Regions from separate parts of the Macrococcus psychrotolerans genome, predicted to be linked through region 4. Evidence: predicted binding sites of a transcription regulator. Region 4 holds the regulator's gene; each other region holds the start of a gene.
What was found. Region 4 encodes Rex, which represses fermentation and respiration genes when NADH is low (regulators of the CRP and FNR family bind a similar motif). Its sites were predicted from a motif close to TTGTGAAATATTTCACAA; they were not measured.
Positions count from the first base shown of each region.

Region 1: QA539_RS03890 (cytochrome ubiquinol oxidase subunit I) is a predicted target of Rex. The motif match lies at 4,649-4,666, and genes of this name have one in related genera.
Region 2: QA539_RS01480 (DUF3147 family protein) is a predicted target of Rex. The motif match lies at 2,344-2,361, and genes of this name have one in related genera.
Region 3: QA539_RS00585 (formate/nitrite transporter family protein) is a predicted target of Rex. The motif match lies at 3,279-3,296, and genes of this name have one in related genera.

Region 1 covers NZ_CP124591.1:749,574-755,937, forward strand. Annotated here, with positions in the region: gene QA539_RS03860 (class I SAM-dependent rRNA methyltransferase) at 1-691, shown strand, start outside; gene QA539_RS03865 (DUF697 domain-containing protein) at 751-1,278, shown strand; gene QA539_RS03870 (phosphocarrier protein HPr) at 1,435-1,701, shown strand; gene ptsP (phosphoenolpyruvate--protein phosphotransferase) at 1,701-3,410, shown strand; gene QA539_RS03880 (metallophosphoesterase) at 3,499-4,326, opposite strand; gene QA539_RS03885 (glutaredoxin family protein) at 4,319-4,543, opposite strand; gene QA539_RS03890 (cytochrome ubiquinol oxidase subunit I) at 4,683-6,035, shown strand; gene QA539_RS03895 (cytochrome d ubiquinol oxidase subunit II) at 6,035-6,364, shown strand, end outside.
Region 2 covers NZ_CP124591.1:276,003-282,366, reverse strand. Annotated here, with positions in the region: partial or broken gene QA539_RS01495 (PTS transporter subunit IIBC) at 1-636, opposite strand, end outside; gene QA539_RS01490 (LacI family DNA-binding transcriptional regulator) at 802-1,824, shown strand; gene QA539_RS01485 (YbaN family protein) at 1,835-2,203, opposite strand; gene QA539_RS01480 (DUF3147 family protein) at 2,384-2,743, shown strand; gene QA539_RS01475 (DUF3147 family protein) at 2,764-3,156, shown strand; gene QA539_RS01470 (hypothetical protein) at 3,359-3,565, opposite strand; gene QA539_RS01465 (Type 1 glutamine amidotransferase-like domain-containing protein) at 3,629-4,282, opposite strand; gene QA539_RS01460 (MerR family transcriptional regulator) at 4,376-5,128, shown strand; gene QA539_RS01455 (nuclease-related domain-containing protein) at 5,197-6,153, shown strand.
Region 3 covers NZ_CP124591.1:115,187-121,550, forward strand. Annotated here, with positions in the region: gene QA539_RS00565 (metal ABC transporter solute-binding protein, Zn/Mn family) at 1-101, opposite strand, end outside; gene QA539_RS00570 (metal ABC transporter permease) at 107-934, opposite strand; gene QA539_RS00575 (metal ABC transporter ATP-binding protein) at 935-1,636, opposite strand; gene QA539_RS00580 (metal-dependent transcriptional regulator) at 1,765-2,403, shown strand; gene QA539_RS00585 (formate/nitrite transporter family protein) at 2,437-3,261, opposite strand; gene ahpC (alkyl hydroperoxide reductase subunit C) at 3,606-4,175, shown strand; gene ahpF (alkyl hydroperoxide reductase subunit F) at 4,282-5,805, shown strand; gene modA (molybdate ABC transporter substrate-binding protein) at 5,894-6,364, shown strand, end outside.
Region 4 covers NZ_CP124591.1:1,768,507-1,774,870, forward strand. Annotated here, with positions in the region: gene QA539_RS09225 (GH32 C-terminal domain-containing protein) at 54-755, opposite strand; gene tatC (twin-arginine translocase subunit TatC) at 824-1,579, opposite strand; gene QA539_RS09235 (twin-arginine translocase TatA/TatE family subunit) at 1,640-1,828, opposite strand; gene QA539_RS09240 (redox-sensing transcriptional repressor Rex) at 1,841-2,473, opposite strand; gene QA539_RS09245 (ABC-F family ATP-binding cassette domain-containing protein) at 2,625-4,544, shown strand; gene tsaD (tRNA (adenosine(37)-N6)-threonylcarbamoyltransferase complex transferase subunit TsaD) at 4,939-5,946, opposite strand; gene rimI (ribosomal protein S18-alanine N-acetyltransferase) at 5,943-6,364, opposite strand, start outside.

The DNA of each region.
Region 1 (6,364 bases), 1.0 Mb from region 4:
GAATGTGCCGACCAATCAGGTAAGCGATGAAGGTACGGAATTTCCAATCATAATTAAAGAGAACAATCTGCATTATATGATCGATCTGACGGACGGTGCGATGACCGGTCTGTTCTTAGATCAGCGCGATGTAAGAAAGAAGCTGCTCCATATGGATACGAAGCATCGTGATATGCTCAATCTGTTTGCGTACTCAGGTGGTTTCTCTGTAGCAGTGGGCAGTAATGGCTACAAGACAACCAATGTAGATATTGCGAAACGTTCGATTGAACTGATGCAGCAGAACTTTGCATTAAACGAGATGAATCTGGATGACCAGACATTTATCACGATGGACGCATTTGATGCGCTCGCTTATTTTACACGTCACCTAAAGACATTTGATATCATCGTAATCGACCCGCCGAGCTTCTCACGTCATAAGAAGAAGGTATTTACAGTTAAGGATAACTATCATGAACTGATTACACAGGCGCTGCCGCTCGTCAATTACGGCGGATATCTGGTACTGTCGACAAATGCGTCGAATGTATCACTCAAACAGTTCAGAGCAATGATAGAAGAGACGCTGACAGACCGTGCCGATTATGAGATTGAGCAGATCATGGGTCTACCAAAAGACTTCAAGACGACAGACAAGTATAAGGCATCTAAATATTTGAAGGTCGTGTTTGTAAAGATTAAAGGATGATTAAACAATAGCTATTCTGGGAATAAAGCTTTAGATATTTATTTTAGGAGGAATCTATTATGGGATTATTAGATACTGCCATTAATATGACGGCAAAACAATTTAAGAATAAAGAAGTGAAGACCCTCAGCTTACCGCAAAGTGAAGAGGATATTATAGAACGCCGTAAACGCGCAGAAAGTATGCTACACAATAAATCACTTATGTCGTCTGCTGCAGCCGTCGTGCCAATACCAGGGCTTGATGTGACAGCAGATTTAAAGCTGATGACTGATATTATCGAGAACATCAATAAAGAGTATGGCTTAAGTCATAAGCAGGTTAGCGGTTATGCAGATGATATTAAACAGAAGATCGTCTTTTCAGCTGCGAAGTCTGGAAGTGACTTCATCGGCAAGAAAGTTACAAAAGGCTTTGTTGCTGTGGTATTCAAGATGATGCTACGTCGTGAAGCACTGAAACAGTCAAAATGGGTGCCAGTTATCGGTCAGGCGGTCAGCGGTACAATCAGCTATTATATGATGAAGAAGCTCGGTGAGCAGCATATCGACAAATGCGAACGTGTCGCACGTGACCTTATCGTTTAAATGCTTTGTGAACATTTTAACAGAAATATTTGACAGCTTGTTGCTCTGTATCCAAATGATTGAGTTTCGTCAAAAAATTTGGTATATTGAAAGCGTATAGACAAGTAGTTTATATATTAAATTAATGCATAATGCAGCCAAAAGGAGATTATTATTATGGAACAAAAATCTTATGTAATTATTGACGAAACAGGAATCCATGCACGTCCAGCAACAATGTTAGTTCAAACTGCAAGTAAATTTGAATCTGATATTCAATTAGAATATAATGCGAAGAAAGTAAACTTAAAATCAATCATGGGTGTTATGAGTCTAGGTGTGGGTAAAGACGCAGAAATTACAATCTATGCTGAAGGTAGCGATGAGAAAGAAGCAATCGATGCAATCAGTGAAGTATTAGTTAAAGAAGGTTTAAGCAAATAATGACAACTTTAAAAGGTATCGGTGCATCAGATGGCATTGCAATTGCCAAAGCATACCTTCTGGTTGAACCTGATCTGTCTTTTAACAATGAAAAAGTAACAGATGTAGATGCAGAAGTTGAGAAATTCAAAGCTGCCATCAATCAATCAAAGGTAGAGTTGACACAGATTCGTAACAATGCAGAAGTAGCGCTTGGGCCAGATAAGGCAGCAATCTTTGATGCACATCTGCTTGTACTTGAAGACCCTGAACTTATTAATCCGATTGAAGATAACATTCGAAATAATCAGATGAATGCAGCAACAAGCCTCTCTGAAGTTTCAACGAACTTTATCACAATATTTGAATCGATGGATAATGAATATATGAAAGAACGTGCAGCAGATATTAAAGATGTATCTAAACGCGTATTGTCGCATATTCTTGGTGTGTCACTACCAAATCCAACGATGATTGATGAGCCTGTTGTCATCATTGCAGAAGACTTAACACCTTCTGATACGGCGCAGCTGAACAAGAAGTTTGTTCAAGGATTTGCGACAAATATCGGTGGGCGTACAAGCCATTCAGCGATTATGAGCCGTTCATTAGAAATTCCAGCGGTTGTTGGTACTAAAAATATTACCGGTGCTGTGCAGCAAGGAGATTTTGTAATTGTTGACGGTATTTCAGGAGAAGTCATCATCAATCCAGATGAGCAGACGATTACGGGGTATAAAGCACGACAATCTGCTTTCTTGCAAGAGAAAGAAGAATTAAAGCAGCTGGTTAACGATAAGACGGTCACTAAAGAAGGTAAGCACGTAGAGCTTGCTGCGAACATCGGTACACCGAATGATCTTGAAGGCGTTAAGAATAATGGTGCAGAAGGTATCGGACTCTATCGTACAGAGTTCCTTTATATGGGACGCGATACTATGCCTTCTGAAGACGAACAGTTTGAAGCATACAAGAAGGTGCTATCTGAGATGGATGGTAAACGTGTTGTTGTGCGTACATTAGATATCGGTGGAGATAAAGAGCTTCCGTACTTAAACTTACCGAAAGAGATGAACCCGTTCCTTGGATACCGTGCGATTCGACTTTGTCTGGATCAGCAGGATATCTTTAGAACGCAGCTTCGTGCGTTACTGCGTGCATCCATCCACGGTAAACTGAGCATCATGTTCCCGATGATTGCGACAATTAACGAATTCCGTGAGGCGAAAGCAATCTTAGAAGAAGAGAAAGCGAGTTTAACTGCAGATAAAGTTAAAGTTGCTGACGATATCGAGCTTGGAATCATGGTAGAGATTCCTTCTACAGCAGCAATGGCCGATATCTTTGCGAAAGAGGTTGACTTCTTTAGTATCGGTACGAATGATCTTATTCAATATACGATGGCAGCAGACCGTATGAGCGAACGTGTCTCTTATCTTTACCAACCTTACAATCCAGCAATCTTAAGACTGATCAAGCAAGTCATTGATGCCAGTCATAAAGAAGGTAAATGGACAGGGATGTGTGGAGAAATGGCAGGAGATACGACAGCGATTCCGTTATTGCTAGGTCTAGGTCTTGATGAGTTCAGTATGAGTGCGACAAGTATCTTAGGTGCACGTCGCCAGATTAAGAACTTAAGTCAGCCAGAGATGGCGAAAGTAGCTGAGCAGGCTTTAAACTGCGCGACACAAGAAGAAGTTGTGCAGCTCGTAGATGCATATCTATAATCTGAATTAAATTTAAGTTGAATCAATAAAACCCGAATAATAGGGAAAATGTAATTCATTTTCTCTATTATTCGGGTTATTTGTATAGTTATTTATTAATCTCGATCAGGGTGATCTCCGGTCGCGCACCGATGCGTACTGGAAAATGGGTCGTTCCGAGCCCGGTTGAGGTATGGAGCTGCATCTTATGCTGCCTGTACTTTAATGTATAGAGTCCGCGGTAATACTTTCTACCAAGCATCGGTCTCACTGGTGCACCGAGTATTGGCAGGGCGATCTGTCCGCCATGTGAATGTCCGGAGAGCTGCAGATCGACATCGAACCGTTTCGTGAAACGTGCAAAGTCAGGTTCGTGGATGAGTGCAATGGTATAGGCATCATGTGTCTTGTTGTAAAGCATCTGATCGATGTTACCGCCGCTATTGATGATATCGTCAGTCCCGCACATATAGATCGATTCATTATCATATGTAATATACTTTCCGTAGTTGTTCAGGATCTCAATTTCTGCATGCTGCATCACGCGTTCCAGGTCATGTGTGCGATGTGCGCGCTGATCGTGATTGCCATATACGAAGAACTTGTGACGCGCCTGTATCGTCTTAAAGAGCGGTATATAGCGGTCAGAATTTTCTTTGAAACGGTCCAGATTATCAAATACATCTCCTGTGATACAGACGATATCAGGTTTCTGCTGATTCACCTGTTTGATTACATGGATAAGATCTTCATAATCAAACTGAAAACCGATATGCATATCTGAAAGATGGACAATCCGTAAAGGTCTATCATGCTTCTTATGGAGTCCTTTAAGTTTGATGTGGCTGAGCTTCAATTGATTGACGGGATTAGGCATCAGCGGAATCAGTCGTTCACCGAAATGGTCGATAAAGGCATACATCAATTGTTTAAGCATGAAGATACGCTTCAATCTTGTCGATATCCGGCTGATAGAAGAGCGCGTCGTCAATCTTGATAAGCGGCGTGCTCATCGCATCGTAGTCTATCATTTCAATCTTATAGGGCATATGTGAAATATTTTTTTCGGTAAATGTATAACCTTTATTAGTGAAATATTGTTTTATAAATGTACATGGCGGACAATCGTCCTGTGTATAGATTTCAATATTCATAACAGTGCTCCTTTTTTTATAATGACATGATTATAACACAGATTTGTCATAAATAAGTGGTTCAATTACTTTAAAAAAGGAACAGAGTAATATACAATAAATGTTATGTGAGTATTATCACAAAAGGAGGATTTTATTAATGGATGGACTCGTTATGAGTAGAATTTTAACTGCGATGACTTTAGGTTTTCATATTATCTTCGCAACGATTGGCGTGGGTATGCCACTTATGATCATGATTGCTGAAGGTATCGGTATTAAGACAGGGAATATGAAATATATTGCACTTGCACGTCGTATGGCGAAAGCATTTACAATTACTGTCGCAGTCGGCGTTGTAACCGGTACAATTATCGGATTACAATTATCGTTACTTTGGCCGTCATTTATGAAGCTTGGGGGCCAGGTGATTGCATTACCATTATTTATGGAAACTTTTGCGTTTTTCTTTGAAGCAATATTTTTAAGTATCTACCTTTATACGTGGGACCGTTTCAAAAATAAATGGATACATTGGATATTAAATATTCCGATCATCATCGGTTCAACGCTAAGTGCACTATTTATTACAAGTGTGAACTCGTTTATGAATACACCACAAGGTTTCGATCTGAAAGACGGGGTGCTGGTGAATATCGATCCGATTGCAGCGATGCTCAATCCTTCATTCTTCGTACGTGCATTCCATGTAGTGACAACAGGTGGGATGACGATTGCTTTCTGTGTGGCAAGTGTCGCGGCAGTGAAATTACTGAAGAATAAGTTTGCTGAAGATAGACAGTATCATAAGTCAGCACTCAATATGGCGATGATTGTCGGTCTAATCTTCAGTTTATTGACCATTCTTGCAGGTGACCTTTCTGCGAAGTTCCTGCATAATGAACAGCCTGAGAAGCTTGCAGCGATGGAATGGCATTTCGAATCTGAGAAGCAAGCAGATCTTGTACTCTTCGGTGTGCTAGATGAAAAGACACATGAAGTTAAAGGTGCGATCAAGATTCCTGGTGTCTTAAGTTTTCTGGCAGATAACAGCTTTAATACAGAAGTTAAAGGATTGAATGAGTTTAAAGCAGATGAACGTCCGCCGTTAATTATTCATTATTTCTTTGATCTGATGGTATTTTTCGGGATGTTCTCATTTGCTGTGAGTGTCCTTTATGTCATCTTGAAGAAAGTACGTACAAAGGTGAGTACGAGCAACTTTATGCTTTATTTAATGGCACTTACAGGTCCGTTATGTATGCTTGCGATAGAGTTCGGCTGGTTCTTAGCTGAGATGGGCAGACAACCATGGTTACTCAGAGGATATATGAAAGTCGCTCAAGGCGTGACGCATGCAGAAGGTGTCAGCTTAGTGCTTGTAGGCTTTGGGTTACTTTATCTCATAATCGGATTCAGCTGTAGTTATGTACTCATCAGAATGTTCAAGGATAAGTCTGCAGCACAAGATATTGAAACATATGAATCAACGTATAATGGGGGTAGAGCATAATGGACTATCAACATATTGGAATACTCGTACTGTGGACGTTCTTATTCGGTTATATTATTCTCGGTGCCATTGATTTTGGTGCAGGATTCTTTATACTGTATGCCAAGCTGACACATCAGGAGAACGATTTAAGAGACGTCATCAAACGTTACTTGAACCCGGTATGGGAAGTAACGAATGTCTTCTTAGTCTTCTTCTTTGTAGGAATTGTCGGATTCTTCCCGGACACTGCCTACTATTTTGGAACGACATTACTGATACCTGTAAGTATTGCACTCCTGTTGCTGACGATACGAGGTTCGTTCTATGCGTTTGAGACATACGGTAAG
Region 2 (6,364 bases), 550 kb from region 4:
CCATAGACCGAAGTTGTTAATACCAGCCTGTATATAAGGCCATACGATTGATAGTACAATCGCTACAATTGTCGACCATAAAATAACGACAAACGGTACAAAACGTTTACCATTGAAGAATGATAATGCATCTGGCAACTTACGGTAGTTATAATATTTGTTATATGCATTGGCACCAACAAAACCTGCGATAATCCCTACGAACACACCCATATTTAAAGCCGGTGCCTCTAACACACTCGTAAAGAACCCTTTCACCATAATCTTAGTGCCGAATAACGTGTGTGTAAACGCTTTGTCATCTGCTAACATTGCACTGTTTACACCAAAGACCGCACCTGTAATACGGTTGATTAATATAAATGCGATTCCTGCTGCAAATGCCCCACCTGCACGCTCTTTCGCCCAGCTTCCACCAATTGCTAACGCAAAGAGTAGATGTAGATTTCCAATAATCGCCCAACCTATACTCTCTATGACACTACCAATTGTAATCAACATCTGCATATCCGGACTGATTAATGGAATCGATTTCCCGATACTGATCATCAACCCAGCAGCTGGCATTACTGCAACAACGACCATCAATGCTTTTCCGAACTTTTGCCAGAATTCAAAACTTAATAATTTTTTCACTACATTCAACTCCTTTTATTTTTATGCAACCGGTTTCGTTGAATTCAATATATCACTGTAACTTATTTTTGTAAATAGTAACTTTAATAAGCTTTTATAAGCGTATTGACTAATGCAATCGTTTGCTCCATCATAGAGATAAATCATGTAACGTGGAGGAAAACTATGGCAATAACCGTTAAAGACGTTGCACACGCTGCAGGTGTTGCAACAAGCACAGTGTCACGCGTGATCAATGATCATCCGAGCATCTCACAGGCGACAAAGAAGAAAGTTCAGAAAGTAATGGATGAACTCGGCTACGTTCCGAATATTTCTGCAAGGAATCTTGGGAAGCGTACGACGAGTGCTGTAGGCATCATTTTGCCACCACTCGATTCCAAAGAGCGTCTTGCTAATCCATTCTTCCTTGAAATTATTGAAGCGATAAACGGGGAAGCACGAACTCATAACTTAACCACAGCTCTTGCAATTGCGAAAGACATCGATACATTGTTCGAGAATGTTAAAGCGATGCATACTGAAAAGCAAGTTGGCGGCTTTATCATTACATACTCTGTCATTGATGATCCTATCATTGAATATTTGCGTAAACATAGTATTCCTTTCGTATTAATCGGACAACCTTATGACGCACTTTCAAATACAATTTATGTAGATAATGATAACCAGCTCCTCGGTCAGCAAGCGACTGATTATTTAATCAAAAATGGCCATCAAAACATACTCTTTATCACAAATACGACAACAGAGAACATTTTCTATGAACGATACTTCGGCTATCAGAAATCGATGATGATGGCACAGTTAAATGCACATCAAAGCCTGACACTAAATGCGCCAGATGACTACATCAAATTTGAAGATAAAATACAGGCTACAAATACGACAGCAATTATCGCACTGGATGATATTTTCGCTTTGCGTATTATTCAGCTGGTTGAATTATATGGTTATAGAGTGCCAGATGATATTTCAGTGATTAGCTTTAACAATTCAATATTTTCAACGCTCACGCATCCTTATTTAACAACGCTGGATATAGAAACTGAAAAACTCGGTCAAATAGCGATGCATAAACTTGCAAACCTAATAAAAGGTGACAGAATAGAGGGCACGCGTTTTGTTATTCCACATAAACTGATTGAAAGAGAAACAGTAATCGCAAAAAGGCACGCATCAAAATGATGCGTGCCTTTCATTCTTTAATCGTCTTCACAAACGTAAACAGTACCACCGTCTGTAGGAACAACATTATTCCAAGTCCAATCCTAATATATAAATGATCGACCATATACATTGAAAATCCAACAACGATATATACTGACAGTAATAGTTGAAATTTCTTCTTCATCGTATATCCTTTTTGTTCATAAAACTCCTGTACATAACTTTTATATAGCCTTGTTCGCACGAGCCATTCATGAAAACGATCAGAACTGCGTGCGAAACAGAATACTGCCAGCAGTAAAAATGGCGTTGTTGGCAAAAGTGGTAATGCTGCACCGATGAAGCCAAGTACAGTCGATATGATTCCTATAGCAATCAAAAAATATTTCACAAGCATTCTCCTACAATTTGTTCGTATCTTAATAGTATAGGAATTTAGTATGTTTTACCAACAAGTTAGTAAAGTAATACTTGTGACAATTACGTGGCATTATGTTTAAATGACTTTACAATATATTAAAACACGCTTATTCTTAATTGTGAAATTAATCACGAATAAAGAAAAGAGATGACCTGAATGTTCGGAATATCATTGTCCGGGTTAATATTACGCTTTATCATCGGTGGTGCTGCAGTAGCTGGCGCATCTATCATTGCAAGTAAAGTAGGTGGTAAAATCGGTGGTATCTTTGCTACACTTCCTGCTGTATTTCTAGCAGCAATACTTGCACTATCAGTCGATCACCACGGCGAAGATTTAGTAAATGCTTCGATGAATTTAAGCAGCGGTGCCGTCATCGGTATTACGAGCTGCATCTTAACTGTTACCTTCGCATCATACTTTGTACCTAAGACAGGATTTAAGAAAGGCGCTGTGTTATCAACGCTTTGCTGGTTTGTTATTTCTTGCGTATTATTCGCATTCAAAAATATCTAAAGGAAGTCTTTCAGATGAAAATAAAAATACTATTATTAAAATTCCTCATCGGCGGAAGCACTGTTGCTTTCAGCTATATCATTTCAAAAGTAATCCCATGGGAAGATTTTGGCGGTATATTCGCAACATTCCCCGCTGTATTCCTCCTTTCCCTTGTAATTGCAGGTATGGAGTACGGTAATAAATTTGCAACGAACGTATGTCGCGGTGCTGTATTCGGCATGACTGGCGGTTTGATCAGCATACTCGTTACATGGAGTATGTTAAGCACAACTTCAAACTATGCTCTGAGTATAGTTACAGGATTTATCGCATGGTTTGGGAGCGCGCTTACAATTTCTAAAGTTGTCAGCCTCGTTCATCATGCTGTAGCACATAAATCCCTTAAACATTCCTCTACACACGCAAAATAAGGTAGAATACCTGCTAGCACAAGCTCATTTAACCCTGCTAAAAATGCCATCATCGCAAGTAAAAACAAATTAACCTTCATTATAACCTCCAAAATAAAAAGCGCCTTCCATATCGGAAGGCGCTGTAATCATCATATAAATGAAAACCGGCACAAAGCCACCTTTAGAAATATTATAAAGCGCATAAAATGAGTTGTAAACACTATAACCCAAGCTCACGCATCATCGCTTTATGCTGTTTATCCTGCTTTACTGACACTTGATCAATATCAAGATCACGTGCTTTACTTTCTATTTCTTTCATTGAATATGTTTTAAAAACATCTGACACTTTCATATCCAAAGCTTCAGCAACTGCCTGAATCATCTTCTTCTCTTCAAGCGTTACATAAACATTCATCATCGGCATAAAATCATTCCTTTCAATATAGTTATCATAAATAAAACTTAAAGAATTATCTAGTGGGACGTATTATACATGATAAAACGTCACATCTCCATAGCTTTTAAATTGGTTGTCTTCAACAATAACGATACCGTTATCTCCTATCGCATATACCGGAATATTTCTTTCCATGATTACTTTATCAATATATGCATCATGGTCGTCGGACTTCTCATAATGAACTTCAACATCAAATCCATGTAACAATTCTAAACTATAATGATAGGAGAAGTGATTATAATCCTTGTCAGGCGTAATGTGGAAGTTTTCAATCTGAACCATCGCACCTGCGCTGAAACCAATAACTGTTCCTTTAAACTTCTGAATCGATTTTATTACATCCATATCCTTCAGACGCTTCATCATTAAATCTGGGTATCCTCCCGAGAAGAACAGTACATCCGCTTTATTAATCTTCTCTTTTAAAGTCCGAGATGTATCGGAATAATACTTTGCCCAGGAAATATCTTTTTTATTCACTCCAAAACTCACGAGCGGATTCACCATCTGTAAATAATATTTGCTGCGGAGTCCATATATTTTCAGCCAATCTCGTTCATTTTTTACGATATCACCAAATGCGAAAGGAATGACGAGCACTTTTTTATTTTCTAAGTACTTCTGTAATATATTATTCCAGCTTGATTTGGCCTGGAATGTGCTCATGAGTATGTTTGTCATAGATGTCACCTCGTGTAAATTTTTATTAATTTTACCACAACTGTTGACCTTAACGTTGCGTAAAGGTGTAATTTAATTAAAGGAGGTGATGCAATGTATTATACAGTAAAAGCAGTAAGCGAACTTACAGGTATAAGTGCACGCACTTTACGCTATTATGACACGATTAATCTACTTAAACCACATCATTATACCGAATCAGGTTACCGCATGTATTCTTCTAAAGAACTGGACCGTCTGCAGTTGATATTATTTTATAAATCATTGCAGTTCTCTTTAGAAGAGATAAAGGGAATGTTAACAAACGGGAATACATTATCACACCTCAGCATGCAACGTGAGCGCTTAATCGAACAGGCAAATCATATCGATAAACTTATTAAAGTCATCGATAGCACAATTTCATATCAAAAAGGAGAGATTCAAATGACAGAACAACAGAAGTTTGAAGCATTTAAAGAAGAAAAACTGAAAGAGAATGAAGTATTATATGGTAAAGAACTGAGAGACAAATATAATGAAAAGTCTTTAAATAAAAGCCATGCGCATTATAAATATTTGTCTCAAGATTCATATGATAAGGCGGTGGATACCGAACGTAAGATGTTTGGATTATTAAAGGTCATGATAAATGAAAATCTGGACATTAGTGATTCAATCGGTAAAGAGATTTTTGAATATCATAAGTCGTGGCTTGAAATAATGAGCGGGATGTATAGCACTGAATATCATAGAAATATGGCATCACTTTACGTGCAGGATGAGCGATTTGCACAGTACTATAACGACCGTGTTGAAGGAATTTGCCAACGTTTAAGCGAAACGATTTTGCATTACACAAAATAAATAATATTTTCAAAATTGTAATTTGTCACCCTTGTTTTATCGGTATATATTAAAGTAGAGGTGACGAAATGTTTGTAAAAACTTATGAGCCAAGCTCTTATGTCAAATATTTATTTGAAGTGCAAGGTCGAATAACCTTAGACGATTTCGATGAAGCACAATACAAGCGTTTATATTCTGGCTATATAGGAGAAAAACAGTTTTACGAACGCATTAAAAATTGCGGTGGTACAAAGTTATGGGATCTGAGGTTAAATTATCACGGTGAAGTTCAATATGATTTTCTTGTGATTCATGATGGTTATTTATTTCATTTTGATATTAAAAATTTTTCCGGGCATTATGCTTTTATTGATAACAACTTTGTCAGTGAACAGAACTATGTTATCAAGGATCCTATATCACAATTTAAGGGAGCGCATATTAAATTGAAGCAGTTTTGCATGAAACATAATCTGGACTATAAAATATTAAGCTATGCCGTGTTTATTAATCCGGACTTTATTGTTACAGGATTTAATGGTCATTCACATATTATTTTTCATAAGGATATCGACCGTATTGTAAATGCGCTCATTAAACCACCAAATGATGTTGATATTAGTGCTTTGACGACGCTTTCTAAATTCCATAAAAAAGACAGCAAACATGAAAGAATATACTACTATCCTTTCCAGGATATGAAGAAAGGAATAAAGTGTCCTTCTTGTAAAAATTTTTTAAGATCGTTTCAAAATAAAGAACGACGTATTATTTGTGAATGTGGCAGACGTGTTTCAAAGCAAGAAGCTGTACACATCGCATTCGATACCATAGCACTTCTTAAACAAAGTCATGTAAAAACATCTGAAATTGTTGACTTCACAGGTATAGGAAAAACGACAATCAAGAAAATTATGAGCAAAAACTATGCATCGATAGGTAAAACATGTGGAAAAGCTTATATCGCTTCTGAACATGCATCATTTATATTGAAAGAAAAGCATGATGAATATACTTATAAAATTGTCTGGGTAAATGACTGAGGTGTAGGTGGCGGACTTTACCTTTGTTCGCCACATACAACGATAAATACCTTGTTCCCACTACCTAGGTGGCGGACTTTGCCTTTGTTCGCCACATACAGCGATAAACATCTAGTTCTCACTACCTAGGTGGCGGACTTTACCTTTGTTCGCCACATACAGCGATAAACATCTTGTTCTCACTACCTAGGTGGCGGACTTTGCCTTTGTT
Region 3 (6,364 bases), 390 kb from region 4:
ATTTTTAATTTTCCTTCTTTTTTATCTTGTGAACATGCGCTTAATAAAATTGTTGCCAGCGCAAAGAAGACAATTATTTTAGAAAAATTTTTTGTGTTCATGAATTTCATCCTTTCGTAATAAATATTTTCGTTGTTTTATTGAGTGTAAATATAATGAGATAGATTATAGTTGCGATAATAACAATACATGCGCCACTTGGGACGTTCAATATATAGCTGATATAAATGCCGGTAACTGCACTGAATAATCCAAATGCAGCAGATAAAAGCATCATCTTGTGTAAGCTTTTAGAAATTAAATAGGCGCTTGATGCGGGTGTAATCAACATTGCAACGACGAGTATGATGCCTATTGTTTGTAAGCTAACGACTGTAATAAGTGCTAACAGTATCATTACAGTATAATGCCAGAAGGATGGATTAATACCATTCATTCTGCTGAAGATTGGATCGAACGTCGTTAATTTAAGTTGTCTATAGCAGACAATAATAACGAGGAGTACAGCGAGACTGACAAAGAGCGTTGTATACATTGCTTCTTTCGTTACCGTAAGTATATCTCCGAACAATATGTGATATAAATTTGTCGTCGTCTCCATCATGCTGATCATTACGACACCAACAGAGAAGAATAGAGTAAACGCAATACCAATTGCAGCATCTTTTTTCGTTTTAGAGTGGTCAGTTATTGCGCCGATAAACAAGCTTGTTAATAGACCGGTGAATAATGCTCCAATAAACATTGGTATATGCAATAGAAAACTTAGAGCAACGCCTGGCAATACAGCGTGACTCATCGCGTCACCCATTAAACTTAATCCACGTAATATAATGAGACATCCGACTACTCCTGCTGCGATTCCGACAATCGCTGCTGTAATTAATGCACGTGATAAGAAAGGATAGTTTGAGATTTCAGTAATAAAACTCATTTAAACACCTCCTTGTACAAAATATGTTTGTTTAATATTATCTTCAGTAAGTATGCTTTTAGTGGGTCCTTCAGCAATAATCCCTTTATTCAGTAGAATACATTCATCAAACAAATCAGAAGCTGATCTTAAATCATGATGAACGATAAAGATAAGTTTATGATTTGATTTTAATTTAAATATGCAATCTTTAATGATTTCATAACTTTTGAAATCAATACCAACAAAAGGCTCATCCAGAAAGTAAATATCTTTCTCCTGCATAAGGCTTCGTGCAATCAATACACGTTGTAATTGTCCGCCACTTAAATCGCTGATCAGTTTATGCTGAATATCATTTAATTCCATCAAAGTCATTAATTCATTTACCTTTTTATTATCAGAACGATGTTTCATTAAAGATGAAGCGTATAAACCAGAATGTATTGTATCAATAACAGTGATAGGAAATTCGATATCAATAGATGATTTCTGAGGGATATATGCACAACGTGTGAGTTGCTTAATTAATGGCTTATTATTGAGACTTACTGCTCCGGTTGAGCGAATAAAACCAAGCATACCTTTAAATAATGTAGATTTTCCGGCGCCATTCGGGCCTAAAACTCCTATAAGCTTTCCTGTTAATTGTTGTGTATAATTAATGTCATGAAGAATATGACGTCCATCTATAGAAACGTTTAAATTATGAATTGAAAGCATAGAGACCATCCCTTTTACAAATTTTAAAAATAAGTTTAGGCAAACCTAAACTATATTTAATATAATACTTAAAAAATAATAAAGCAATGGGAAATTTTTCATAAAATTTAAATTTTGGAGGAAGAAGTATGTTAACTGAAGAAAAAGAAGATTATTTAAAGTGTATTTATCATAACAATGGTTTAAATGACTATGTTTCGAATAAAAAAATTGCGACACATCTTGGAATCAAGCCACCGTCTGTAACTGAGATGACGAATCGATTAGAAAAAGAGGGGTATATTACTACTAAACCTTATAAAGGTGCAATGCTGACAGAAGTTGGAGAAAAAGAAGTAGCCCGAGTTGTAAAACGTCATCGTTTAATTGAATGTTTTCTGATTGAAACATTAGGCTATCGTTGGGATGAAGTACATATTGAAGCAGAAGTTCTCGAACACCGTGTATCAGACTTATTTATAGAACGTCTCGATGAAATGTTAAGCTATCCTAAATATTGTCCCCATGGGGCATTAATTCCAAGAGGCAGTTTACAGGAAGAGACTCTCCATGCTATTACAGAACTGAATACTGGTGATTCATTCACACTGTCAAAAGTTCGTGATGAAGTGAGGTTGTTATCATACTTATACGAAAATGACATAAAGATCAATGATACATTAGTAATTCAATCTATAGACGAAGCGAATCATATTATGTATTTGAATAAAAATGATCAGCTTGTAAGCTTGAGTATGGAAAATGCGAAAAAACTATACTATAAATAACAAAAACGCCGAACTCTAGTTCGGCGTTCATTATTATCCTTCTATTTCATTTCTACTTCCGTTTAAATATGCATAAACAAGTCCTACAAAGATGCCGCCTCCGATGTAGTTACCGATATAAGCGAAAACAATATTTTTTAGAACATCAATCCATGATAATGCATCGATGTTATAGAACATCATTCCTGCAAACAACCCTGCATTGTAAACAACGTGTTCGTATGCCATAAATACGAATATTACAACACCGACACCGATAAAGAATACTTTTGCCAACATTTCTTTGCATTGAAGTGAGATATAAATTCCGATATTGATAAAGAAGTTTGCGAAAATCCCTTTTATTAAAATTGTAAGCCACGTAGAATCAATCGTTTTTGCGTTAACCGTTTTTGTAAGTGCAGCGACCATTTCCGGCGTCATAACTTTAGTTCCTGTCATCATACCGAATAGTATGAAGCCCCCAATGATGTTACCTATAAAACAGTATGTAAAAATCTTCATCACCTTAGGCATTGAAATAACTTTATAATAAAGACCAACAGTCATGAACATAAAGTTACTCGTTAGTAGTTCCGAGTTTGTCAGCACAATCATAACGAGTGCGATACTAAATGAAATTGCACCAAGTAAATTAATTAAACCTGGATTCGCCCCTGCAAACTGTGTTTTGACTGCGAGCATTAACACCGTCATAATTGCAAGTAAAAATCCAGACATGACAGACTTCAGTACGTATCTGCCCGGTGCACGGTCAACCATGATTTCTTTTGTAGCTACTTGACCAACAATATTTTCGATATTAGGTTTTGAAGCGTGTGTATCTTCAAGTGTTTTTACAGGTCGTTCCAGTGTCATAATACCCCTCCATATGTATGTGCATCATTTCACAATAATTTTAACACAATCAATCAATTTTATATATAGTAATAATACAATTATTATACAATATATTTAAGGATTAATAATGACAAAAAAATTAGGATAATTATTACTATCTCTAAATGAGAATTATAGGAATTAAATGATAAAATTTAATAGGATAAAACAATTCAATAACGCTAGTGACAACTTTAATTAAAATAATTATAAAATTAAATGTCTTTAGTTGACTTGTATTACCCATCATGTATAATAAGAAATGTAGAAATTAGAATTATTCTAAATAAGAATTTTATTAGAATTTCAGGAGGAATTTATTTATGTCATTAATCAACAAAGAAATTTTACCGTTTACAGCACAAGCGTATGATCCAAAAAGTGATGAATTTGTAGAAGTATCAAATGAGTCAATGAAAGGTTCTTGGAGCATCGTATGTTTCTATCCAGCGGACTTCACTTTTGTATGTCCAACTGAATTAGAAGATTTACAAGATCAATATGCAACATTACAAGATTTAGGTGTGAACGTATACTCTGTATCATGTGATACACACTTCACGCACAAAGCTTGGCATGATCACTCAGAAGCAATCTCTAAAATACAGTACACTATGATTGGTGACCCATCACATGTGATTGCACGTAACTTCGATGTGTTAGATGAAGAAGCTGGTCTTGCACAACGTGCTACATTCTTAATCGATCCAGACGGCGTTATTCAAACGATGGAAATTAACAACGATGGTATCGGTCGTGAAGCAAGCGTGTTAATTGATAAAGTGAAAGCTGCTCAATACGTAGCATCACATGATGGTGAAGTATGTCCGGCGAAATGGAAAGAAGGATCTGAAACTTTAACACCTGGTTTAGACTTGGTAGGTAAAATTTAATTATTTAACTTAGCGTTAATATCTATAGTGCCACAACGTATATATTGCGTTGTGGTCTCTATTATCTTTAAGGTGTATAAATATACAATAAAAGGAGCATAAGTAAATGTTAGACAGTAGTTTAAAACAACAATTAAGTCAATACCTTGAGTTACTTGAAGGTGAGATTATTTTAACAGCAAGTAAAGGTGAAGATAAAACTTCACAGGATATGATGGCATTATTAAATGAAATTAGTGAAATGTCGGACAAAATATCTATTAAAGAAGCAGTGCTTAAGAGAACACCTAGCTTCACAGTTGCGCGTCCTGAAGAGGAGGCACGTGTTACTTTTGCAGGTGTACCGTTAGGTCATGAATTTACATCGTTAGTGCTTGCTTTACTGCAAGTGAGCGGCAGAGCTCCAAAACTTGATGAAGCGGTAATCAATCAAATTAAAAAGATTAATCAGCCCTTAAATTTTGAAACGTTTGTAAGTCTAACTTGTACAAAGTGTCCTGATGTTGTCCAAGCATTGAACGTAATGTCGGTGCTTAATCCAAACATTACGCATACAATGATTGATGGTGCAGTATTCAGAGAAGAATCGAAAGATATTATGGCAGTACCTAGTATTTTCTTAGATGGTGAAGAGTTTGGCAGCGGCAAAATGACGGTTGAAGAGATCGTTAATCAAGTTGGTGGAGGCGCTGATGCATCAGAATTTGATGCAAGAGAGCCTTTCGATGTCCTTGTTATTGGTGGAGGACCTGCAAGTGCAGCAGCTTCAATCTATGCTGCGCGTAAAGGTTTAAGAACTGGTATTGTTGCAGAACGTATCGGGGGACAAGTAAATGATACTGCTGCAATTGAAAACTTTATTTCTGTAAAAGAAACGACAGGTCCGGAGTTTGCTCAGAACTTAGTTGATCATATTAAGAGCTATGATATTGATGTGATGAATGCAGTGCGTGTAGAATCGATTGAGAAAATTGATGATATGAGTTATGTCACACTTGAGAACGGTGGAAAGCTTTCAAGTAAAACATTGATTATTAGTACAGGTGCAAAATGGCGTAATATGAACGTGCCAGGTGAAGCTGAATATAAAAATAAAGGTGTAGCTTATTGCCCGCATTGTGACGGTCCTTTATTTGAAGGTAAACGTGTTGCAGTTGTCGGTGGCGGAAACTCTGGTGTAGAGGCTGCGATTGATCTTGCTGGTATTGTAGAGCATGTCACTTTACTTGAATTTGGTGAAGAACTAAGAGCTGATAAAGTATTGCAGGACCGTCTTGCTTCGTTAAAAAATGCAGAGATAATTAAATCTGCAGCTACGAAAGAGCTAACAGGTACAGATAAGCTTCAAGCCTTAACTTATATAGATCGTACTACAAATGAAGAACATACAGTTGATTTAGAAGGTGTCTTTGTGCAAATTGGTTTAGTGCCAAGCACTGAATTTGTTGGAGATTTAGTAGAGCGCAATAACCGTGGTGAAATCATCGTTGATCGCAATGGTGCTACAAATGTTCCGGGTATATTTGCAGCAGGGGATTGCACGGATCAAACATATAAACAAATTATTATTTCTATGGGTGCAGGTGCAACGGCAGCATTAAGTGCCTTCGACTATTTAATTAGAAATTAAGATTATCATCAATACCACTTAAGTAATAACTTACATTAAGTGGTATTTTTATTTTGTTTGTGCTTATAATAAAATGAGGAGGAATATTATGAAAAAATTATTTATCATTCTATCAGCAGTTTTATTATTAAGTGCGTGCAATCAAACAGAAGAAATTAAGCAGCAAAAAGATAAAAAGATCATTACGGTATCTGCAGCAGCAAGCTTGAAAGATGCGCTGAATGAAATTGAACAAAAATATGAAAAAAAATATCAGGCGATTGATTTAAAATTTAACTATGGTGCCTCAGGAACACTTGCTCAGCAAATAAAATCAGGTGCGCCTGTGGATATATTTATTTCTGCTGCTGAGGATAAAGTAGACATGCTCGTTGAAGATAATAAAATAAATAAAGATGAGAAAAAATCACTACTTAAAAATCATCTCGTACTTATCTCTAACAGTCCAATCAATAATGTACATGATTTAACATCTAATAAAATAGATAAAATTGCACTGGGCAACCCTGAATTAGTTCCTGCAGGAGCATATGGTAAGCAAATGCTTGAAAATGCTAAT
Region 4 (6,364 bases):
ACTATTTGCTGAAAACAATTAAAACAAAAATTTTCTAAAATTTGTGGATGTTTTTATGCATCCTTTAAATCATACTTCCATAGCTTCAAATAAACATCCCCATGAACCGCCGATGTTCTAATGCCATCTGCTGATTCTGATGTATTAATACGCGTGGACATTACTGCTTCTCCATCATTGATAAATATCTCTATCGTCTGTTTATGAACAATGCAGTGTAACTTTGTCAATGGTTCGTGCAACGTAATAAACTTTGTATAGGGTTCATCAATCAAACCACTATCCGAACGATCCACAGTAAATATTCTTTTCTCTGTGTCATAGATCAATACCGTGCGCTCTTTTCTTGAAACACGTAATTCAAGTATATATTCTAAGGCATTATTCTCTATAATCTCAGCGACAAGTTCATAATTATTGCCTTCATAAGGATGCAGGCGAACATTCTTCCTTGTGGCGTAACCTTCTGCTGTTTCAAGTTTGCCTTGCCTACTAGAAGAAAGCAGTGGCCGTTGTCTTAGCTGTCCGTCCTCGATTGACACAATCCTTGGTGTAGCAAGTACATCACCAATTCTGCCGATTAATAGGCAACGGTCTTGTTCATCCAGCATAAAGGTGACGGGCTGATAATCGAATCCATGGTCAGCAATATTATAATTCAATTGTGATGGATACACATCTAACTTGCTGCCGACTTGCGCTTCAAGTTCCTCTAATTCCTGCTCTGTTAATGGCACTATCTGGGATTCCTTCATCATAATTCTCCTTGAAATATATTACTTATATTCTATCAGAAAATATAAAAAAAGAAGTAGCTTTGTCACTACTTCTCAAGTTCTTCTTCAATCAGTTTCTGTTCACCTTTTAAATATTGTCTATAGCCGATCTTGCTTATTTGGATACTCACTTCATACAGCAGTAACATCGGCACAGCGAACATTAAATACGTCATAAAGTCAGCAGGTGCAATTAATGCGGCAAAGACAAATAAAATAAAATAAGCATACTTACGGTTCTTACTTAAGAACATCGGTGTGACGATACCAAGTCGTGTTAAGAACAGTAAAAGAATCGGTAACTGAAAGACAAACCCGAAAGGCAGCGTAAAGCGCAGCATTTCGTTAAAGTACTCTCTTACACCAATCATCTGGTTGACACCAATCTCGCTTGCGAGCCCTAACGTAAAGAAGATGAGGTAAGGAAATACTAAATAATAACTGAACAATAGCCCAGCAAGAAATAATATAATACTGATCGGAATATATGCTAACGTAGCGCTTCTTTCTTTGGGATGCAGTCCGGGTGAGATAAACGCCCATATTTGATACAGAATAACAGGCGAGATTAAGATGAGTGCAATTAACATAATCACTGTAATATAAATTGTCAGCGGATCACTTACTTTAAAGTAATGTAAAGTAATTTCTTTTGGCACATCATCCTTCGTCAAGTACTTTGTGACCGGCTTTCCGAAGTAGAATCCGACGATAACTCCTGCTACTAAGAAGTAACAGACTGTCATAATTCGTTTACGCAGTTCTTCTAAATGCTCAACTACTGTTAAATCATCTTTATTCATGTAAGGAATTGACCTCCTCATACAAAAAGCGGCACTACATCGCCGCTTTAAAATTTCAATTTATTTGATATCTTTGTTATCTTTATCTTCGTGATCCTTCATGATGCCATCTGTTGCATCTTTGAATTCTTTAAGAGATGTTCCCATGGCACGACCAAACTCTGGTAATTTCTTAGGGCCAAAGATAATTAAAGCGATAATTCCTAGAAATATAACAACTGGTCCTGATAATGCTAAACCTAAAAACATATATTTATCCCCCTAATGATTTTTCATAAAGAAAATTAATGATTGTAATTCTACGCCGAGATCAATGTGATGTACATGTACTCCGCTCGGTACATTTAAACGTTCTGGTGTAAAGTTTAATATACCTTTTATTTGTGCTTTTGTCACTCTATTTGCGACGTCTTGAGCAACACTACCTGGAACCGTTAAGATAACGACTTGAATCCCTGTAGCTTCTACAACCTTCTCAAACTCTTTCATATCCTGAACTTCAATCTTGCCAATCTTACGACCGATCGCTTCATCATTCACATCGAATGCTGCTGTTATCTTCATTCTATCATTAATCGAGAAGTTGTAGTTCACTAGTGCTGTTCCTAAATTACCGACACCGATAATCGCGACCTTCGTAATCATATCTTGCTGTAACGTCGTCTTAAAGAAATTTAGCAGGAATTTAACGTTATATCCGTATCCTTTCTTGCCAAGTTCTCCAAAATAAGAAAAATCTCTGCGTATTGTTGCAGAATCAATCTGTAATCCTTCACTTAATTCCTTACTGCTCACTCGTTCAACATTTGAATTATATAACGTATTAACAAAACGATAATATAAAGGAAGTCGTTTCAAAGTGGCTTTAGGAATCTTGATTTGGTCCTTCGACATCCTATTCACCCGTTTCTATTTTTTGTGATAACTTTCACATCGATATAATTATAACATCTATACTAATAAATGACTATGTGAAATTATGAATTAACGATAAATGATTCCCACTGATATCACACTACTGTACAATAAAAGAGAGGTGAACAAAGTGATACTATTACAAGCTAGTAATTTAACAAAATCCTATTCAGGTGAAAATATATTCTCAAATGTAAAATTTGAAGTTAAATCCAATGACCGTATAGCCATTGTCGGCAGAAATGGTGCCGGAAAGACGACATTAATGAAGATTCTTGCTGGAACTGAAGACTACGATTCAGGTCATCTGTCTATTGCTAAACATGTAAATGTTGGTTACTTAACACAGCAGATGACTTTAAATGCTGAAGGTACAGTCTATGAGGCTATGAAGAAACCCTTCTTACATTTAGAGCGCATGCAGCAGGAGTTAAATAACATCGCCACTTACTTAAGTGAACAGAGTGAAGATGCACAGAGTGATGCATATCAAGAGAAATTAGCAGAATACGAAAGACTGCAGCAAAAGTTCGAATCACAAGATGGTTATTTATATGAAACGAAGATCAAATCTGTCTTAACAGGATTAAGCTTCACAGAAGAAGACTTCCATAAGAAAATAGATAACTTCTCTGGCGGACAGAAGACACGTCTCGCACTTGCTGAGATGCTACTTCATAATCCCGACTTACTATTACTTGATGAACCGACGAACCATCTTGATATGGATACAACTGCATGGCTGGAAAATTACTTAACGACGTACAACGGTGCCATCGTCATTATTTCACATGACCGTTATTTCTTAGACAAGGTTGCGAATACAGTATATGATGTCGCGCTCGGACAAGTAACGAAATATGCCGGTAACTATTCAAAATTTATTGAACTGCGTGATCAATTCTATGATAAGATGCAGGCCGAATATGAGCGTCAGCAGGCTGAAATCAAACGACTAGAAACATTCGTACAGAAGAATATTACACGTGCATCGACGAGTGGCATGGCAAAGTCCCGCCGCAAAGTATTAGAGAAGATGACAAAGATCGATATGCCAAAACAAGACGACCACTCAATGAACCTGCGCTTTACTATAGATAAAGAAACAGGAAATGACGTACTGCGTTGTACTGATCTTGCAATCGGCTATTCAACGCCTCTTGCAACCAATATCAACTTTGATGTCTCTAAACAAGACGCAATCGCATTTATCGGCCCGAATGGCATCGGCAAGACAACGCTCATCAAAACAATTGCTAAATTATTAAAGCCTCTTTCCGGAGAGGTTCATTACGGTGCAAACTTGTCGATTGGTTATTACGATCAGAAACAAGCTGAATTCTCATCGAACAATACCGTGTTGGAAGAATTATGGCAGTACTATCCTGCAATGCCTGAGAAAGAAATCAGAACTGTGCTTGGACGTTTCTTATTCGTACAAGATGATGTCAAGAAAATCATCAATGACTTATCCGGTGGCGAAAAAGCTCGACTCCAGCTCGCAAAGCTTAGCCTTGAAAATCATAACGTGCTCATACTCGATGAGCCGACGAACCATTTAGACATCGATGCGAAAGAAGTACTGGAAGATGCACTCATCCATTACCCAGGAACATTGCTCTTTGTCAGTCACGACCGTTATTTTATCAACAAACTCGCAACGAAAGTATTCCATATGGATAAAGAGGGCGGGCGTATGTTCCTAGGCGACTATTCTTACTTCATTGAAAAAGAAGAAGAACGTATGGCCATACTTGCACATCAAGCAGAAGAACAAACGAAATCCGTAAATAAAGAGAACGACTATAACGCATTCAAAGCGAACCAAAAAGAGATCAGAAAGCTAGAGCGACAAAAAGAAAAGCTGGAAACGCAAATCGAAACAAACGAAGAGCGTATCAATGAAATTGAACTCGAACTTACAAAGCCAGAAGTATTCAGTGATATCGAAAAAGCAAACACATTCAATGAAGAACTTATTAAACTCAATAGTGAAAATGAAAAATTACTTGAAAAATGGTCAGACATCGAAATGGCATTAGAAGGATAATTTTTCATTAATACACGCTATTTTCTGAAAACAGATATTCACACAGTTATACACAATAAAAATGTTATATTATAAGTAATCCACAAAGTTATTAGACTTATCCACAGATTTGCAGCAAAAACATATCGCTTTTAATGTGTAAAAAGTACTATTGACATATAGTTATGCACATTTTGTTAACAACTTGTGTACAAGTACGTATGTTCGTGTTTTTTAATCAATATATATTCTATCGGTTAATTTATAATAAATCAGGCATAGCGTGCATGTATGGGAAGCATTATTCTTTCTAAATTATTAGATTTCTATGCTATGATTTTACAATAAAAAGGAAGTCATCCATTACGATGACTTCCTTTTTATTGTGACAGCTACTTTACTATCAACTTTGTAACTATAGATCGATATTTGAACGTCCATTTAAGTCCATCGTTCCAAGCTTGCCTGCAATATATTGATAATAAGCTGCTGCTCCAATCATTGCCGCGTTATCTGTGCATAGATTTAACGGTGGTATTAATAGTTTAACATCATTGCTATCACACATCGTTTCCATACGTGCACGGATGCCACGGTTTGCCGCCACACCTCCACATATAAGTAACTGTTTAATATCATAATCTTTTAGCGCTTTAAACGTCTGTGTAGTTAATACATCAATAACACTTGCTTGAAAACTTGCAGCAACATCTTCTTTGTTGTAGCTGATCCCTTTTTGATTTAAATTGTGCAGTTTATTAATGACTGCACTTTTAAGTCCACTGAAGCTAAAATCATAATCATCCATAATCGGACGTGGAAATTCTAGTACATCTTCTCCACTTGCAGCAAGTCTATCGACATGAGGCCCGCCTGGATAAGGTAAGTCTATCGTTCTTGCTACTTTATCATATGCTTCGCCAACTGCATCATCTCGAGTTTCGCCAATCACTTCAAAAGCCATATGATCCTTCATGAGCACAAGTTCTGTATGTCCTCCGGAAATGACAAGTGCAAGCATCGGGAATGTCAATCGTTCTTCAATATGATTCGCATAGACGTGTCCTGCAATATGATGTACTGGTATCAGAGGTTTACTGTGTGCGAGTGCCAATGCCTTCGCCGCATTTATACCGACAAGCAATGCACCAATTAACCCTGGTCCTTCAGTCACAGCTACAGCCTCAATGTCATCCCAAGTCATATGCGCTTCAACAAGTGCTTCTTCAATAACCATCGTAATATTCTCAACGTGATGTCTACTCGCTACTTCAGGTACGACACCACCAAATCGCTTATGTGATTCAATTTGAGAATTGACGACGTTACTTAATACTTCATAGCCATTACGTACAACACTTGCTGCAGTCTCATCACAGCTTGTTTCTATTGCCAAAATCGTTATATCTTTCTCACTATTCATCGTAATTTCACCCACATCACTTTCGCATCCTCACCAGGACCATAATAGTCGCGTCTAATGCCTCCATAGGTAAAGCCAAGACTTTCATACAGTCCTCGTGCTGCATTATTCTCTACTCTTACTTCTAAACTCATCATTTCACATGTTATTCGTGCATAGTTCATTACATACTCTAGTAATAGCTTTCCATAACCAAATCCTCTAAACTGTTCATTCACTGCAACAGTCGTAATTTGCGCCTGATCTACCACAATCCACATGCCTAGATAGCCAATCACTACTCCATCCAGAACAAGTACAAAGTAGTGCGCAAATTCATTTTTCTCCAGTTCATGATAGAAAGCATCCAATGTCCACGATCCACTCGGAAAGGCCTTTTGCTCAATATCATATACTGACGGGACATCTCCCGGTTCCA